Regions from separate parts of the Bacillus sp. N6 genome, predicted to be linked through region 3. Evidence: predicted binding sites of a transcription regulator. Region 3 holds the regulator's gene; each other region holds the start of a gene.
What was found. Region 3 encodes Rex, which represses fermentation and respiration genes when NADH is low (regulators of the CRP and FNR family bind a similar motif). Its sites were predicted from a motif close to TTGTGAAATATTTCACAA; they were not measured.

Region 1 (4,222 bases), 750 kb from region 3:
AGCAGGTGACGAAATTGTAAAGCTTTGTCTTCGAGTTTTACAACAGTATGGCTTAGAAGGAGAGAATGCACTTCATGCGACACGCGGATTCAGAAGTATTTGTCATGGATTTGCTTCGATTGAACAGCAAGGCGGATTTGGTTTGCCGTTAGATCTGGATATAAGTTTATATGTATTATTGGAAACGTTTATTAAAGGATTACGTGAATAAGAAACGAGGCAAACAAAAACCTTAGAAGTGATTCTAAGGTTTTTTAGTGCATATGATTCGAAAAGAGCGGTAGGCTTTTTCTCATTACATGATATTATTTAGCAGGTTTGAAAAATGTGTATATAGAAAGGCAAACGAAAATAAAAGCAATAGGATCTTGATATGGACTAGGCTCAGAGCCCTTCTGGATTCCTGTAAGGAAGTCATGTGTTTTCATGTTCATTGCTCCTTTAACTAATAAATTTTATATGATGCGAGAGTTATGGTGGATAGATAAGAAATTTTTGGAATTTCATCTAATAATTATTCTATAGTAATCTAATTCCAAAAACTATATAATACAAAGCTTTCATGATATGTAAAATTGCATATTATTCTTTTTGAAAAAATTGTTATATTATCTATATATTTGTATTAAAGGTTTTTTGTTAAGGTAATGAAAACAAATGGAGGAATAGTATGAGAAAAACAGTATTAGACGCGTATAATGCAGAAAGAGAAGTAGATAACATAACATATAAAAATCTAGTTGTAACGATTGCAAGCATTCTAGGGTTCTCACTCTTAGGGGGATTATTCCTTGCTTTAGCCCTTGGAATTTTTGGAGAAGAGGTATTACGTGCTAATTTAGAGGGATATTATTTACTTCTATTTGATGCAGCTGTTGTTACTATTGTTTTATTTGCGTATAAACCAGTGCTTCATTTTATTAAGAACATATGGGATGTATCTATTTTAAAAAATGGGAAAACCTACTTGTATTTATTAATAGGTTTTATCATCATTGCATTAACTCAGTATGTAATGTTAGAGTTGTTTAGCTTTGAAAGTGCAGAGCAGCAAAGAGATCAATTAGGGAGCTTAGGACTTCAAAATAGTCTACAAAGTATTATATATGTGTTAAGTGTTGCTATAATTACACCAATTAAAGAAGAAATTTTATATAGAGGTATTTTGTATCGATTTTTTGAAAAGAAATATAGTTTTCTAGTTGGTATTATTATTTCTTCCTTTATCTTTGGGATTCTTCATGGTGGTTTTCCGGTTACGGCAATGATTATGGGGATTGTATTTGCTATGTTATATAAGAAAACACAATCTATTTTACCTAGCATCATTTTACATATTGTATGGAACCTACTTGTGAGTATAAGTATGATTGTTTCTTTATAAAATTGAATGAATATTTAGCATAAAAGATGAATGGCCTAGCTATTCATCTTTTATTTTGTTTATATGTGGGAAAAGTTGATGAATACAATCCAAAAAGAACCAAATACTAATGATGAATGAACAAAGAAAGGCGGGTATGTTATATGCAAAACTTAACAGAGCTTGAAGTAGAAAACTTACGTCATTTAATTGGTGGACATGCAACGATTATTAACAAGTTGGAGCAGTATGCACAGACGTGTACAGATCCACAACTGAAACAAATGCTACAAAAAGATGCGCAAGATGCACGAAATACGAAACAGCAATTAATGACTTTCCTAGGATAGGAGGAAGAGAAAGATGAATGAAAAAGATATGGTAAATGATTATTTAGCAGGATTAAATGCAAGTTTAACAAGCTATGCAAATTATATTGCTCAGTCTGATAATGAACAGTTACATCAAACGTTAATTCAAATTCGTAATCAAGACGAGGCGCGCCAACGTAATATGTATGAGTACGCAAAGCAAAAGAGTTATTACAAACCGGCAGCACCTGCTAATCCGATGATTGTACAGCAATTAAAAAGTCAATTAAGTGCGGAACAATAGGGAAAAGAAAACGAGCGAATCTATTCGTTCGTTTTCTTTTTGTATATGTCAATAAATACATAATAAATATTTTTCCAGTTGTAACAAATATGACGAAAATGGAATATGACAATTCACAAAAAGGACAAAAACTTTGCTCAATATTTCACAAAGTATCCATGGTTTCTATCGTGAGAACCTCTATAATTAGGAGTGTAAAGAACAAAAGAAATAGATTATATGATCACTTAGGAGAGATTGCTATGAAAAGACATACAAGAAAAATTGCAATTATCGGTACTGGATTAGTTGGATCAAGTTGTGCGTATTCTATTGTGAATCAAGGTATTTGCGAAGAGCTATTATTAATTGATATAAATCATGAACGTGCAGTTGGGGAAGCAATGGATTTATCACATTGCATTAACTTTACAAATACAAGAACAAAAGTATATGCAGGAAGCTATGAAGACTGCAAAGATATGGACATTGTTATTATTACAGCAGGGCCAGCACCAAAACCTGGACAAAGTCGCTTAGATACTTTAGGAGCGAGTGCGAAGATTATGGAAAGTGTTGTTGGTGGTGTAATGGCAAGTGGATTTGATGGTATTTTCTTACTTGCATCGAACCCAGTTGATATTATTACATATGAAGTGTGGAAATTATCTGGATTACCTAGAAATCGCGTAATCGGTACTGGTACATCACTAGATTCTTCTCGCTTAAGAACAATTTTATCTGAAATGCTACATGTAGACCCTCGTAGTATTCATGGGTATTCATTAGGAGAACATGGTGATTCTCAAATGGTTGCTTGGTCTCATGTAACTGTTGGTGGAAAGCCAATTCTGCAAATTTTAGAAGAACAAAAAGAACGATTTGGTGAAATAGATTTAGATGAAATCGTTGAGAAGACTGCAAAAGCCGGATGGGAAATTTATAAACGTAAAGGAACTACTTATTACGGAATCGGAAATTCTCTAGCATATATTGCAAGCTCAATCTTTAATGATGATCACCGTGTCATTGCTGTATCAGCCATTTTAGATGGTGAGTACGGTGAATATGATATTTGTACAGGAGTACCCGCTATTATTACTAGAGACGGTATAAGAGAAGTTGTAGAACTCAATTTAACAGAGGATGAAGAATCTCGATTCGCAAAATCAAACGATATTTTACGTGATTATATGAAAACAATTGGTTACTAACTTATAGGAGAAGGTGAAACAAATGAAGGAATATATAATGTCTCGTGTATTTAAAGCATCTGCTGGTATCGCACAAGGTATTTTCGTATCCCTCGGAATTGGTTTACTAATCGAAAATATAGGAAGAATTGTTGATATACCATTACTTATTACAATCGGAGTTGTTGCAAAATCACTAATGGCACCAGCGATTGGTGCCGGCATTGCTTTTATGCTCGGTGCAAACGGTCTTGTAATCTTCTCGGCGATGGTAGCCGGAGCGATTGGTGCCGGATCCATTTCAATTACTGAAGCTGGTCTAATTATTAAAACTGGTGAGCCAATCGGTGCATTATTAACAGCAACTTTAGCTGTATATATTGGTAAACGTTTAAGCGGAAAAACTGCTTTAGATATGATGCTCGTTCCATTTGCGGCCATATTAGGTTCTGGTTTAGTTGGTATTTGGTTATCTCATAATATTACTCCTGTTTTAAATGCAGTTGGAGCGTTCATTAAAGATAGCTCAGCTGGTAGCCCGTTTATCGCTTCTATCGTCATTGCAGTAGTTTGGGGACTATTACTTATCTCTCCAGCTTCATCAGCTGCGTTAGCGATCGCACTTAGCTTAGACGGTGTTGCAGGTGGTGCAGCTCTTGCCGGATGCGTTGCTCAGTTTATCGGATTCTCTGTCATCTCAGCAAAAGAAAACAATTTAGGTGGCATATTAGCTCAAGCTCTTTGTACTCCGAAAGTACAGTTGCCAAATATCACTAAAAATCCAATGATTCTCGTCCCAACTGTCGTCGCCAGTGCTATAGTCGGTCCGGTATCCGCATTAATTTTCCAACTGGAAGCAGGAAAAGAAATTGCAGGTCTTGGATTAAGTTCTCTTATCGCACCAATTAATTTAATTTCCAGCGAAGGATGGGAAGTTCTCCCGGCGATGGTAATTACTTATATCGTCATTCCAGTAGCTGTTTCTTATATACTTTACATTGCTCTTAAAAAAGCAGGTCGTATTCATTCTGGTGATATGACTGTACCGCAATCTTAAATTGAACATCTCCTT
Region 2 (4,222 bases), 1.3 Mb from region 3:
TTGCTAAATACGCTGTAGCATGTTTTTCAAAATAAATTTTTGGTGGCAATTTGAACCACTGCATATTCTTTTTTCTATTTGCCAGCCTTTTTATATTTAATAAATGAGTCGCTGTTACATTTTGGGAAACTGAATTTTTTCCGTAAGAACCACAACCAAGTGTAAGTGATGGAATAAATCCGTTATATATATCCCCTATTCCACCTTGTGATGAAGGTGCATTTACAATGAGACGGCAAGCTTTCATACGTAATCCAAATTGCTTTTGCACTTCTTTATTTGTAGAATGAATAACTGCTGAATGTCCTAAACCACCGAGGTTCAACATTTCTTCGCAATATGTAAATCCTTTTTCTAATGAATTCGCCTTCACACAGGCTAATACTGGGCTCAGTTTCTCACGAGATAACGGGTATGCTGCTCCGATACCTTGAATTTCAGCTACAAGCATTTTTGTATGTTCAGGAACAGTAATCCCAACTAATTCGGCAATATACTGTGCTGATTTTCCTACAATATCACTATTTACTGCACATGTATTTTCATTTATAACGAGCTTTTCTAATTTTTTTCTTTCTTCTTCTGTTACAAAGTAACAATTGTTTTCGATCATTTCTGTTTTAACATCATCATAGATTTCTTTATCGACAATGATTGCTTGTTCCGATGCACAAATCATACCGTTATCAAATGTTTTCGATAAAATTAAATCATTAACAGCTCGTTTTACATGTGCTGATTTTTCTATATAACACGGTACATTACCAGGACCTACACCTAGCGCTGGTTTTCCAGTAGAGTAAGCTGATTTCACCATACCAGCGCCTCCAGTTGCTAGAACGAGTGCCACACCCTCATGGTTCATTAATTGTTTCGTCGCTTCGACAGACGGTCTTTCAATCCATTGAATACAATGTTTTGGTGCACCAGCTTTCATTGCTGCATCATATACGGTTTTCGCTGCTGCCACCGAACAATTTTGTGCAGAAGGATGAAATGCGAAAATAATTGGATTTCTCGTTTTTATCGCAATCAACGCTTTAAACATTGTTGTCGACGTTGGATTCGTTACTGGTGTTACCCCAGCTACTACACCGACAGGTTCTGCAATTTCTATTATTTCTTCATGAGGATCTTCGTGAATAATTCCTACCGTTTTATTTTGCTTTATACTATGCCAAATATATTCAGTGGCAAAAATATTTTTAATGCATTTGTCTTCATAGACACCACGGCCTGTTTCTTCAACAGCCAATTTTGCAAGTGGCATATGTTGATCAACACCTGCTAATGCCATTTCATGAACAATGTTGTCAATCTGCTCTTGTGTAAAACTTTCTAATGCTTGTAAAGCTTGTTGACCGTTATTTACTAACATATCAATCATCTCTTTTACCTCTTGCATTTCATTTACAACTTTCTCTTTGACTACCATGCAAATTTCCTCCTATTCTGTTATCACGGTCTTTATAAGTCCCTATAGGTCATAATAAGTCCCGATTAGCGAAAAAAAATAGAGTTACCGTCCTACATGAATCCCATTGTTTGTGAAACATTTCACAAGTTTGCTCGTGAATAACATTTCATGAATTCAATATACATGAAATCATTTCATTTGTGTATGTCTAATTTGTGAAATGTTTCACAAATTAACATAATAAAAATGCACTGCTCCACATTAGCAGTGCATTTTTTATTACGCTAGCGCTTGTGCTAAATCTTCAATTAAATCTTCACCATCTTCAATACCGACAGAAATACGAATTAATGTATCTGTAATTCCTAATTCTTTACGGCGATCTGCTGGGATTGATGCATGTGTCATTTGAGATGGGATAGAAATTAAACTTTCTACTGCTCCTAAGCTTTCAGCAAGTGTAAAGTATTGCAGTTTCTCAAGTACTTTATTTAATGTTTCCTCACTATCTACATCAAACGAAATAATAGCACCAAATCCATTTGCTTGTTCTGTTGCTAATTCGTGGTTTTGATGTGATTCAAGACCTGGGTAATATACTTTATTTACTTTTGGATGATTATTTAAGAATTCAGCAATAGCGCGTGAATTCGTTTCATGTTCTTCCATACGAATTCCTAACGTTTTTAAACCGCGAAGTAGTAAGAAGCTATCTTGTGGTCCAAGAATACCTCCTGTTGAGTTTTGTACAAAGTGAAGGTCTTCTGCTAGTTGTGGGCTATTTACCACTACTAGACCTGCAACTACGTCACTATGACCTCCTAAATATTTCGTTGCACTATGAAGTACAATGTCTGCTCCTAAAGAAATCGGCGACTGCCAATATGGCGTCATGAATGTATTATCAATAATTGTTAATAAATCTTTCTCTTTAGCAAGAGTAGATATTTTCTTAATATCAGTAATTTTTAGTAGTGGGTTCGTTGGTGTTTCCACATAGATCGCTTTCGTATTTGGACGAATTGCTTCTACAACTTCCTCTAAGTTTGTTGTGTCTACAAATGTATGTTCAATACCGAAGCGGTTTAATACTTTCGTAATAACACGATACGTTCCACCATAAACATCATCTGTTAAAATAACGTGGTCACCTTTTGAGAACAACATAATTGTCGCTGTAATAGCAGCCATTCCAGAACCGAATGCAAATCCAGCATGACCATTTTCTAATACGGCGATCATTTCTTCTAAAGCTGCACGTGTTGGGTTGCCTGTACGTGAATATTCATATCCTTGATGCTTACCAACCGCTTCTTGTTTGTACGTACTTGTTTGATAGATCGGTACGTTTACAGATCCAGTTGAAGGTTCTCCTATGCGAATACCATGAATTAACTTTGTCTTTGCTCTCATTTTTTATTCCCATCCTTTGTATATGTCTTTACTTAAATAGCGCTCACTGCTATCAGGAAAAATGGTTACAATATTTGTACCTGGTGCTGCCTTCTCTGCCTCAAGTAAGCTCGCATGAAATGCTGCTCCTGAAGAGCTCCCAACGAGAAGTCCTTCTTTTTGCGCTAATTCTTTCACTCGTAAAAATGCATTCCGATCAGAAATCGTATGAATTTCATCAAAATAAGATGTCTTCAAAAATGGCGGGATAAATTCCAGTCCAATTCCTTCGGTCTCATGTGAACCAGCCTTACCACCATTTAAAATAGATCCTTCTGGCTCTACGATAACTGTTTTAATATCTATATTTTTTTCTTTCAAATAAGATGCAGTCCCCATAAACGTACCGCCAGTTCCTGCTCCAGCAACAAATATGTTAATCTCTCCATTCAGTGCATCCCAAAGTTCAGGACCTAGTGTTTTGAAATAAGCACGCGGGTTTGCTTCATTCGCAAACTGACTTGGAGAGTATGAATTCGGTATTTCATTTACTAATTCTTTTGCTTTTGCAATTGCACCGGTCATTCCTTGCTCAGTCGGTGTATGCACGACCGTTGCACCTAGTGCTTTCATCAATTCTTGTTTTTCAATACTAAATTTCTCTGGTACACAAACGATAACACGTAAATCATGTTCTAATGCTGCAAGTGCCAGTCCAATACCAGTATTCCCAGCAGTCGGTTCAATAATTGTTCCACCTTGGGTAACAAGCCCTTTTTCTAGCGCATCTTCGATTAATTCTCTTCCTAAACGATCCTTAACGCTTCCGCCTGGGTTATAAAATTCAAGCTTTGCAAATAAGCGGACCCCTTTCGGAAGTGAAAAACGAGTAATTTCTACAATTGGTGTATGACCAATTAACTCATGAACTCCACGATATACATTCATCGTGTTCTCCCCCTTGTTTGCCAATAAAGAAAAGGCAACTGTATGTATTTTCTTTATATGAGACAGTTGCCTTTTTGTTACATTACTTTAACTCTTCTAACACTTTTACGATAAAGTTTGTAGAATGAAGAGCTGCTTGATCTAAAAACTGATCAAATGAAACATTTGATTCTTTACCAGCAATATCAGAAAGTGCGCGAATGATAACAAACGGAACTTCATATTGGTGGCATACTTGTGCGACAGCTGCTGCTTCCATTTCTACCGCATAAAGATTTTCAAATTTATCACGGATGGCTGCAACGCGGTTCGGATCACTCATAAATGAATCGCCTGTTGCAATCATGCCTTTTACAACTTGAATATTTTCTTCAGTTTGCATACATTTCTCAGCTAATGCAACTAACGCCTCATCAGCTTTAAATCCAGGCGGCATTCCTGGTACTTGACCATATTCATAGTTAA
Region 3 (4,222 bases):
CATGTAAGGAGATGCATATCCACGATCAAATTGCATACCTTCTACTACGTCTAATTCTGTTGTAAATCCTTTAGACTCTTCTAAAGTAATAACGCCGTCGTTACCAACGCGCTCCATTGCTTCAGCGATTAATTGACCTACTTCTTCGTCAGCTGCAGAAATAGCAGCTACTTGTGCGATAGAAGATTTGCCTTCGATTGGTTTAGAAATCGTTTTTAATTCTTCAATTGCAGCAGTAACAGCTTTTTCGATACCTTTACGAAGACCCATTGGGTTAGCACCAGCTGTTACGTTTTTAAGACCTTCACGAATCATAGCTTGCGCTAATACAGTTGCAGTTGTTGTGCCATCACCAGCTACATCATTTGTTTTGCTAGCAACTTCTGCTACTAATTTTGCACCCATGTTTTCGAATGCATCTTCTAATTCGATTTCTTTTGCGATTGTTACACCATCATTTGTAATAAGTGGTGAACCAAATTTTTTCTCAAGTACAACGTTACGACCTTTTGGTCCAAGCGTTACTTTTACTGCGTTTGCAAGAGTGTCGACACCGCGAAGCATCGAACGACGTGCTTCTTCACTAAATTTAATATCTTTTGCCATAATAATTGACCCCCTTGGATTTTTTAAGATTTATATAATTAACCGATAACTGCTAAAATGTCACTTTCACGTAAAATCAAGTAGTCTGTACCTTCGTATTTCACTTCAGTACCTGCATATTTTGAGAAGATGATAAGATCACCTGCTGCTACCTCTAAAGCAACACGCTCACCATTTTCAAGCACTCGACCAGTACCTACTGCAACAACTTTACCCTCTTGTGGTTTTTCTTTTGCAGTATCTGGTAATACAATACCACTTGCTGTTTTTTCTTCTGCTTGAACAAGCTCAATTACAACGCGATCACCTAATGGCTTTAGCATGAACAATAACCTCCTCATTTTGTATGTAAATTTTATTTATTAGCACTCAAGTCATCCGAGTGCTAACACACTTATAATAATAAATAATCTCAATTTCTTTTGCAAGTAAAAAAATCATAATTTTTTCGCAAATTACTATATAAACTTTCTATATAGAATACTGCCTTTACTATATGAATCGTTGTTTCCCCTACTCGTATGTTACAATATGAAAGACACCCTAAGTTGTTTTCGCTAAACGTACAACTTTTTCCTGTCTCCTACTTTAATTTCAAATACGGATTTACAAAAAAATCATAATTCGAATGAAAGTTTATATCGTAGATAACATATTTACATGTTATCCTACCTCATCTCATACACTAGAGTTAGAAAGGATGGTTAAACTATTTGAAGAAACAATACTGGTGGATTATCGTTACATACATTTTAATGCAGTTATCTGGAATTGTTGGATTACCACTTCTCCTAAAAACAGGACTCTATGATAATAGAGGATTTACCATGGAGGAAAAAGGACAAATCATAACGGGACACTGGGCAATTATTAGCTTCTTTGTTGCATTATGTATCGTACTTTGGTTACTTAGAACAGACATTCGTGACAGGCATTTAGATGCAATGCGCTCTTCTGTTCCAGCTACTATTGGATGGATTTTCATCGGCTTCTTCTTGGCTTTCTTTTCACAAATAGTTGCCGGTATGATCGAGATGCAGCTGCTAGGAATTAAACAAGGTTCAGAAAATACAATGAAACTGATGGAAATTGCAAGAACGACACCTTGGTTCCTTATTGTCGTATCTATAATCGGACCTATCTTGGAAGAAATCGTATTTAGAAAAATTTTATTTGGTACACTTTATAAGAAGTTTAACTTCTTTATTGCAGCTATCATTAGTTCGCTTGTATTTGCAGCAATCCATTTTGATTTTACTCACTTATTGGTATACACTGCTATGGGGCTCGTATTCGCCTTCTTATATGTGAAGACGAAGCGTATTATCGTTCCGATTGCAGCTCATGTTGCGATGAATACATTAGTCGCTATTGGGCAAATTTTTATGAGCAATGAGCAAATTCAAGAAATGATTAAAGAAGCTGAAAAAATGCAAGGCTTTATCGGAGGATTTTTTGTATGAGAAACTCACCATTGTTCATGGCTGCACTATACTTCCTTCTTGGATGTATCTTTACACGCTTCGCCATTACGAACGTAACAGATACAATCTGGAATGTGTGGACAATACTATTTGCAGTTATGGCAACAATTGATTTTAATTTGGCACTTCGCCTTATATTAGTTAAATTCACAAAGAAGAAACAATAATAAAACGCAGAGGTCGCTTCCTCTGCGTTTTATTGTGGATAGTTTTTCAAAAAGTAAACTAATGTTTGTAACTCTACAGCTAAATCAATATGATGAATTCTAATATTCTCTGATACGTTTAATCGTGCTGGTGTGAAATTCAAAATACCATGCACGCTCGTTTCAGCTAATCTATCTGCTACAGCTTGTGCTACTGTAGCCGGTACTGTTAATATTGCCACTTGTATATCATTTGATAATCTCTCTTCTAATTCATCTAAATGGTATACAGGAATGCCCCCGATTTCTGTTCCAACTTTCTCTTCACTAACATCAAATGCCATTTCAATTTTTGTATTATTGTTTTTCGTGAAATTATAATGTAAGAAAGCGGTCCCTAAATTACCTACTCCAATAAGTGCTACACGCGTTATATCATCTTGATCAAGTGTTTCGCGGAAAAATGATAATAAATAATTTACGTTATATCCATATCCCTTTTTCCCTAACGCTCCAAAATACGAAAAATCTCTTCGTATTGTTGCGGAATCTACTTTTACCGCTTCACTCAATTCGGCCGATGAAACACGCTGCTTACCAGAAAGAGATAAGTTTTGGATAAATCGATAGTATAGAGGCAATCTTTTAGCAGTGGCTTGTGGAATCTTTTGCTGATCCATATAACCTCTCCTCTCTTCCTATCTTTATTCATATACTTTAATCAAATACAGAAGTTTAGCACTCATTAAATTCCTTGTATAATAAAGAGAAGAAGTATTCTCTCTTATTTTAAACTATACACTATTTTTAGTATGATTGAGAAATATAAACATGGCAAAGTTAAGAAATTATTTGAGGTGAAAACATTGATTTTATTACAAGTAAATGGACTTTCGAAATTATACGGTGCAGAAACAATTCTTGCAAACATAAAATTGGAAGTACAAACAAAAGATCGTATCGCATTAGTTGGAAGGAATGGAGCTGGAAAATCTACATTATTAAAAATTATCGCTGGTGAGTTATCACATGATGGTGGCGAAATTATAAAACCGAAAGATGTCTCAATCGGGTATTTAGCTCAAAATACCGGCCTAGAAACGTCTTTAACAATTTGGGATGAAATGCTAACCGTCTTTACCCACTTACAGCAAATGGAGACAAAACTTCGAAGGCTTGAGCAAGAAATGGGAAAAGAAGAAAACTTTTCAAACGAAGCTATATATGAAAGATTGTTAGCTGATTATGACCAATTGCAACTCAATTATAAAGATCAAGGTGGATATCAATATGAAGCGGACATTCGCTCCATTTTAAGCGGCCTTGGCTTCCCAGTTGAAACGCACCAGACGACGATTTCTACTTTAAGCGGTGGGCAAAAAACAAGATTAGCTCTTGGGAAATTATTATTAACAAAACCAGACTTACTTATTTTGGACGAGCCTACAAACCATTTAGACATCGAAACATTAACATGGCTTGAGCAATATTTACAAGGTTATCCTGGCGCAATATTAATCGTTTCACATGACCGTTATTTCTTAGACAAACTCGTTACACAAGTATATGAAATTTCGAATAAAGAAAGCAGACGATTTGTTGGTAACTACAGTAAATATTTAGACTTAAAATCAGCATTATATGAGCAAGAAATGAAACGTTACGAAAAACAACAAGATGAAATCGCAAAACTTGAGGACTTCGTTCAAAAGAATATAGCTCGCGCCTCTACAACGAAACGTGCTCAAAGTCGCCGTAAACAACTAGACAGAATGGAATTATTAACGAGACCATTAGGTGATTCTAAGTCAGCATCATTCCACTTCGATATTGAAAAGCAAAGTGGAAATGATGTTTTACAAGTAAAGGATGCAACCATTGGCTATGATGAGGACCCTATAATTGAAAACGTAACTATGCGCTTAACTCGCGGAGATAGTGTTGCTTTAGTTGGTCCAAACGGAATTGGGAAATCCACATTATTAA

Region 1: the regulator Rex is predicted to act here: its motif matches at 2,112-2,129, upstream of ACUXVC_RS25180 (L-lactate dehydrogenase).
Region 2: the regulator Rex is predicted to act here: its motif matches at 1,631-1,648, upstream of adhE (bifunctional acetaldehyde-CoA/alcohol dehydrogenase).

Annotation. Positions count from the first base shown of each region.
Region 1 covers NZ_CM127843.1:4,858,692-4,862,913, reverse strand. The annotation lists gene ACUXVC_RS25200 (TetR/AcrR family transcriptional regulator) at 1-211, shown strand, start outside; gene ACUXVC_RS25195 (CPBP family intramembrane glutamic endopeptidase) at 671-1,384, shown strand; gene ACUXVC_RS25190 (hypothetical protein) at 1,528-1,713, shown strand; gene ACUXVC_RS25185 (spore coat protein) at 1,727-1,978, shown strand; gene ACUXVC_RS25180 (L-lactate dehydrogenase) at 2,221-3,171, shown strand; gene ACUXVC_RS25175 (PTS transporter subunit IIC) at 3,194-4,207, shown strand.
Region 2 covers NZ_CM127843.1:4,272,032-4,276,253, forward strand. The annotation lists gene adhE (bifunctional acetaldehyde-CoA/alcohol dehydrogenase) at 1-1,435, opposite strand, end outside; gene ACUXVC_RS22015 (bifunctional cystathionine gamma-lyase/homocysteine desulfhydrase) at 1,697-2,830, opposite strand; gene ACUXVC_RS22020 (O-acetylserine dependent cystathionine beta-synthase) at 2,834-3,757, opposite strand; gene mtnN (5'-methylthioadenosine/S-adenosylhomocysteine nucleosidase) at 3,840-4,222, opposite strand, start outside.
Region 3 covers NZ_CM127843.1:253,165-257,386, reverse strand. The annotation lists gene groL (chaperonin GroEL) at 1-606, opposite strand, end outside; gene groES (co-chaperone GroES) at 645-929, opposite strand; gene ACUXVC_RS01500 (CPBP family intramembrane glutamic endopeptidase) at 1,320-2,069, shown strand; gene ACUXVC_RS01495 (YdiK family protein) at 2,066-2,257, shown strand; gene ACUXVC_RS01490 (redox-sensing transcriptional repressor Rex) at 2,287-2,916, opposite strand; gene ACUXVC_RS01485 (ABC-F family ATP-binding cassette domain-containing protein) at 3,103-4,222, shown strand, end outside.